Regions from separate parts of the Pseudoalteromonas sp. SG41-5 genome, predicted to be linked through region 1. Evidence: predicted binding sites of a transcription regulator. Region 1 holds the regulator's gene; each other region holds the start of a gene.
The links. Region 1 encodes sigma-54, which starts transcription at its own class of promoters, with help from an activator protein. Its sites were predicted from a motif close to GTTGGCACGNNNNTNGNNT; they were not measured.

Region 1 (2,209 bases):
TTTTGGCTTAGCTTTTCTACATCAAGAATGACATGGACATTATTGATATGATCAAAATGCCTTTCAAGCTTGGCAAACTTATTGTTTACATAGTCTCTTAATGAATCAGTAATTTCTACATGACGACCAGTTAAATTTAGTTGCATAAGCATTTTCCTCTTGTGATTTTACGCCTTAAATCAAACTTTTACGTTGATTTGACGGTGGAATAGCCAGCGACTCGCGGTATTTTGCAATAGTCCGTCTAGCTACTTTGATACCTTGCTCTGCCAATATATCTGCAATCTTACTATCACTCAATGGTTTCGCTGAGTTTTCTGCACTGATCAATTTTCTGATCAATGCTCGAATGGCTGTCGATGAGCATTCGCCGCCGTTCTCAGTACTTACATGGCTCGAGAAAAAATATTTTAACTCAAATATACCACGAGGGGTATGCATGTATTTTTGGGTGGTTACACGAGAAATTGTTGATTCGTGCATCTCAACCATTTCGGCAACGTCGTTTAGTACCATAGGGCGCATGGCCTCAGGGCCATGCTCAAAGAATCCTTGCTGCTGTTTAACAATGCAGTTGGTTACTTTGAGTAACGTCTCGTTACGACTTTCTAGGCTTTTAATAAACCATTTAGCTTCTTGCAAATGCGAGCGTATAAATTGGCTGTCAGTGCTTGATTTTACAGAGCGTGACATCGCCGCATATTGGCTGTTCACTCTAATTTTTGGCATGCTGTCTGGATTGAGTTCAACCACCCAGCGACCTTTAATTTTTTTCACCGAAACGTCAGGAATAACATACTCTGATTCTTCGCGTACTATGGTATCCGCAGGCTTTGGGTTAAGGCTGTGGATCAGTGTCATTACTTCTTTTAGTTCATCTTCTTTAAGCTTAGTCTTTTTCATCAAAGTGCGATAGTCACGACTAGCTAATAAATCGATATGATCAGTTAAAATCATTTTTGTCTCGCTAATCCAAGGAGTTGCAGGATCAAATTGATTTAATTGAATACATAAACATTCTTGTAGGCTGCGCGCAGCAATACCAACAGGGTCAAACAACTGAATGCGTTTTAACACTGCTTGCACTTCGTCGAGTTCGATTTCTTCTTCGTTATTACCTTGATTTAAGCTTTCTGCGATGTCTTCGCAGCTCAAGGTTAAAATACCTGAATCGTCAACGGCTTCAACAATGGCAATGGCAATGGCTTCATCGGTTGGACTAAAAGGTGTGAGTTGTAATTGCCACATTAGATATTCGTGCAAGGTTTCAGTTGAGGCACCTTGATAAATTGACTCATCTTCAGGCATTGGCCCAGATGACGTATTTGGCGCAGCACTCATGTATTCGTCCCAGGTGACGTCCATAGCCATTTCGTCACTTAAGGTCTCTTTACTTAATGCTTCGCTACTTTCTTGTTCATATTCGCTTGGCTTGTCGTCTGCTGATGCGCTAACGGTTAAGTCATCGTTATCTTGTTTTTGTTCGTTTTTACCAGCCGTGTCGTCTGAATATTCATGTTCTTCTAGCTCTAACAATGGATTGCTGTCGAGCGCTTCTTGAATTTCTTGCTGGAGATCCAATGTACTGAGTTGCAATAAGCGAATTGCTTGTTGCAGCTGTGGTGTCATTGTAAGTTGCTGGCCCATGCGCAGCTGGAGTGATTGCCTCATGTATCTCTAACAATCCTTTTATTGTTATCATCGTTAAGTCTAGCAGATACTTAGCCGAGCGTGGCTTTATAGCCTAAATTGCTCGCCCAGGTAAACATCGCGGACTGTTTGGTCGGCGAGTACATGCTCAGGGGTACCTGATGCAATTAACTCCCCATGAGAAACTATGTAGGCTTTTTCACAAACATCAAGGGTTTCTCGTACATTGTGGTCGGTAATAAGCACGCCAATACCACGGTTTTTAAGGTGTTCAATAATCTTCTTTATATCTAACACTGAAATAGGATCAACGCCAGCAAAAGGCTCATCAAGTAAGATAAATTTTGGGTTTGCGGCTAAAGCGCGTGCAATTTCAACTCGACGACGTTCACCGCCAGATAATGCCATACCTTGGCTGTCGCGGATATGTTGAATGCTAAACTCATCAAGTAAGCTGTCGAGCGCTTCTTCTCTGGCTTGTTTATTCAGCTCTTTACGAGTTTCTAAAATAGCCATCAGGTTTTGATAAACAGTTAATTTACGGAAGATGGATGATTCT
Region 2 (2,209 bases), on a different contig from region 1:
ACATTTGTTAAATCAACGGCGGTTGACTTAATTATCCTCGATATAGTAATGCCCGGCATTAATGGCTATGAGGTGTTAATTCAGTTAAAAGAAAATTCAACTACGCACGCTATTCCAGTCATCTTTATTTCAGCTAATACAAGCCATGATGATGAAGCGAAAGGGTTTGAATTAGGCGCAATGGACTATATTGCTAAGCCATTTAGTCCCGCAATAGTACGTGCACGAGTGCGTAATCAATTATTGATCAAGCAAAAAAATGATTTGTTAGAAATGCTCGCCTCAATTGATGGGCTGACAGAAATACCTAATCGGCGTTATTTAGATGAAAGCTTATCGCGAGAATGGCGTCGCAGCCGTCGAGCTGGTACACCGTTATCGGTGCTATTAATAGATATAGACCACTTTAAGCGTTATAACGATTGTTATGGCCACCGTGCCGGGGATGACTGCCTTAAACGTGTGGCACATGCATTAGTTGCAGCGTGTGAGCGAGGTACTGACTTTGTTGCGCGCTACGGCGGTGAAGAATTTGCTGCAGTATTACCCGACACCAACCAGTACGAGGCATTGGAATTTGCTAATAAACTCAGAGATGCTGTTAATGCGCTTGCTATCCCGCATAAAGCATCACTCAATGCCGCTCACATTACGATAAGTATTGGGGTTGCTACAACTGAGTTTGGTCAAGTTTATGCTGAGCATATATTACTTGAAGAAGCCGATTTAGGTTTATATCAAGCTAAAGATAGTGGCCGCGATAAAATTATCGCTCGAGTTATTGACGCAAGTTAGTAAAGTCAGTTATTACAGCAAATAAAGAGTGAATATGCTCCACTCTTTACTGCTTTAGTTTTGTGTCTAAATGGCGCTAAGTGAATTATAAATACTATCACCCACACCAATCAGTTTCTCGTTTTTAAAGACCAGTGGAGTACATTCATCTTTTGTCATTTTTCCGTCAGAGTGAATACTATGGGTGGCATAAAATAGTACTTGGTATACATCACCGTCTTTTTTTAATAATTCTGTAAAGTCGGGAGTTTTTAATTTATTTAATACATTTTGATAGCTGGTATCTAAAGTGAGCCCCGAGATGCTTTCACGATTAAATTGATGATGTTCTTCCCAGCTTGAACTATTACCAGCCCAATGCGTTTCTGCTTCACCATCGGATACTGCAATTACACAACCAGTAAGAAGAGGGGCTGTAAGCGCGGCAATTAAAAGTACTTTTTTCATTATTTTATCCTGATACTAAATATTGATTTTAATTTGTCTATTAGTTAGCAAAGAACTGGCCAATATTTTATATTATTTAAAATCAATAGATTAGGTTTTTTTATAAGGCGGTAAATTACATTTAACCACCTTGTATAGCGTAACTAACTAAAAGTTAGTTGATTAGACCAGTCTATTTAAGCTTTGACCTTGGCTAAATGCGCTAATATTTAAGCTGACTTGCTTTACTAAGCGAATGATTGACTCTTCACTGGCCCATGCAATATGTGGAGTCAGTATTAAATTATCACCACGATAAGCGGCCAATGGATTATCCTTCGCAGCTGGTTCTTTACTTAATACGTCAAATCCCGCTCCTGCAATTTGGTTATTGCTCAGTGCGTTGGCTAAATCAGCTTCATTAACGATACCACCGCGCGCGGTGTTAATTAAAATGGCATTGGGTTTCATCATAGCAAGTTCAGCAGCACCAATCAGATCACGACTTTCATCGGTTAAAGGGCAGTGTACACTAATAATATCAGCTGTTTTTATTGCTTGGTAAAATTCTGTTCGGCCCTCTCTAGTTACTTGGTTTTTACGCTCACTGATAACTACATTGGCACCAAAAGCACGTGCAACATCCGCAACAGCTTTACCAAGCGAACCATAACCGATAATTGCCAGAGTTTTACCTCCAATATCATTAAAACGGTAATCAAGGCGGCAGAACATCTCACTTTGTTGCCATAACCCTTGTTGGCAATCAGCAATGTAGCGGTGAGTATTACCCAGTAAATTTGTGATCAGTGCAAAGGTATGTTGTACAACCGAAGGTGTTGAATACCCGGCCACATTGGTAACGGCAATGCCAAACTCTTTAGCGGCGACTAAATCAACATTGTTAGTGCCAGTTGCGGCTACACATATGAGCTTTAATTCAGGAAGTTTTGCCAGTGTTTCGCGATTAAGTACCACTTTATTGGTG
Region 3 (2,209 bases), on a different contig from region 1:
TTATTCTGCATACATCACTCAGTGGTGTGTTCAATCAAGCGATGATTGAAAAAGTGGGGGCTGATGACTTTATTGCTAAGTTCAATCCGGATGAGTTAGCTACAGCAGTGAAAAAATGGGTTCATTGTGACTAATTTGAAAAGGCGGTGTTACTTTGGAAAATAAGCATTTACAACAAAGCGAGTACGATCAGTTTCGTTCTTTTTTAGAGCAACAATGTGGCATTGTTTTGGGTGATAATAAGCTTTATTTAGTCAAAAGCAGGCTTGCTCCGCTAATGGTTCGTTTCAATGTTGAGTCATTGTCACAATTGGTCAGTAAAACACTGAGTCCGCATGAGCGGCAGTTACGTGCCGCAGTTGTTGATGCTATGACGACCAATGAAACTTTATGGTTTCGGGATCAATACCCGTTTGAACTATTACAAAGTAAGTTATTCCCAGAGCATAAAGAGTTGCGTCGACCGTTGAAAATTTGGTCAGCGGCAAGTTCCTCAGGACAAGAGCCATATTCTATTGCCATGTCGGTCGCTGAGTTTCAAGCTAAGCAGCCGGGTGTATTAAAAATGGGCGCGCAGATCATCGGCACCGATATTTCTAATACTATGTTAGATATGTGTAAACATGCAGAATATGACTCTCTTGCTTTAGCTAGAGGGCTGTCGGTAGAGCGCAGGAAGAAGTTCTTCAAAGATAGCGGCAATGGGATGGCGCAAGTTAACGACTCAATAAAAAAATTAGTGAGTTTTCGACACCTTAATTTATTAGATTCATACGCACTAATGGGCAAATTTGATATTATTTTTTGCCGTAATGTGCTGATTTATTTTGCACCTGAGGTGAAAGCCAAAATTATTGCTCAGTTTGCTCAAGCACTTAACCCTAAGGGGTATTTATTTTTAGGTGCTTCAGAGTCTATGTCAGGGTTAAGTAACGAGTTTGATATGGTACGCTGTAATCCTGGTATTATTTATCAAAAGAAATAACTTACCAGCGTAAATAACGCGCTAAAACGCAAGTAACTCAAGTCTCATCGGTAGTAAAGCCGAATCTAGAATACGATAAAACGATGTGCCTCCACATCGTTTTTCTTTTTAAATCAAAAATTAAACACATCATAAAACACTAACCTAGTTGGCTCACCTTTTGCATTAATCATCTTAAGTCAATTTTTTGGAGATGGTTATGGCTATCAGTTTTGATAAAGCATTTGGGGTTCATCCTCATGCAATGTTGATCCGTTCGCAACGTGCTGAGTTATTAGCAACCAATATCGCTAATGCTGATACGCCGGGCTATAAAGCGAAGGATATCGACTTTGCCTCAGCATTGAAAGCGGCAAAAAGCCACCAGCAAGGCGGCAATAACATGGTAACAACTAACCCGAATCACATTGCAGGTGGTAGTCGTTATATCGGTAATAGTGAAATGTTTCGTTCGCCAAATCAAGCAGATACAGGTGATGGTAACTCGGTTGATATACAAGTGGAACGAAACTTGTATACAAAGAACTCATTAGAGTATCAGGCAAGCCTGCAATTTATGAGTAGTAAAATTAAAGGCCTTAAAAAAGCCCTCGGTAGTCAAGGAGCCTAAGCATGAGTTTATATAACGTTTTTGATATTTCAGGTAGTGGTATGAGTGCGCAAAATGTGCGTTTGAACACCACCGCAAGTAATATTTCCAATGCCAATAGCATTAGCTCAAGCCAAGACAAAACTTACCGGGCGCGTCACCCTGTTTTTGCAGCTGAACTGATGAAAGCATCAGAATCAACTGGTAATACGCAGGGATCGTCTGTTGGCGTTAAAGTACTAGGCATTGTAGAGAGTAATAAACCACTGCAAATTGAATATAACCCAAATCACCCCAGTGCGGATGAAAATGGTTATATCTACAAACCTAACGTTAATGTCGTTGAAGAAATGGCTAATATGATTTCCGCCTCACGCTCTTATCAAACCAATGTGCAAGTTGCTGATGCAGCGAAGCAAATGTTAAGTAAAACACTGTTGCTTGGGCAGCGGTAATTGAGGGTTAGATTATGAGTAACGACATAAATACTGCATCATCGAGCTATATAGATTCGCTTCGTTGGCCGAGTAAACAAGAGGCTGACGAAAAGACTGGTGAAAAGAAAAGTGATGCATTAACGCAAGAAGATTTCTTTTCATTATTAACGCAGCAACTGTCGTTTCAAGATCCCAGTA

Region 2: a site for sigma-54 is predicted at 1,288-1,306, ahead of H5232_RS02890 (DUF3192 domain-containing protein). Genes of this name have one in related genera too.
Region 3: a site for sigma-54 is predicted at 1,133-1,151, ahead of flgB (flagellar basal body rod protein FlgB). Genes of this name have one in related genera too.

What each region holds. Positions count from the first base shown of each region.
Region 1 is NZ_JACJFH010000074.1:9,214-11,422, forward strand. Features, by position in the region: gene hpf (ribosome hibernation promoting factor) at 1-146, opposite strand, end outside; gene H5232_RS16785 (RNA polymerase factor sigma-54) at 175-1,671, opposite strand; gene lptB (LPS export ABC transporter ATP-binding protein) at 1,738-2,209, opposite strand, start outside.
Region 2 is NZ_JACJFH010000006.1:25,660-27,868, forward strand. Features, by position in the region: gene H5232_RS02885 (diguanylate cyclase) at 1-795, shown strand, start outside; gene H5232_RS02890 (DUF3192 domain-containing protein) at 862-1,242, opposite strand; gene H5232_RS02895 (D-2-hydroxyacid dehydrogenase) at 1,405-2,209, opposite strand, start outside.
Region 3 is NZ_JACJFH010000133.1:5,593-7,801, reverse strand. Features, by position in the region: partial or broken gene H5232_RS21210 (chemotaxis protein) at 1-134, shown strand, start outside; gene H5232_RS21205 (protein-glutamate O-methyltransferase CheR) at 155-985, shown strand; gene flgB (flagellar basal body rod protein FlgB) at 1,185-1,595, shown strand; gene flgC (flagellar basal body rod protein FlgC) at 1,598-2,029, shown strand; gene H5232_RS21190 (flagellar hook assembly protein FlgD) at 2,044-2,209, shown strand, end outside.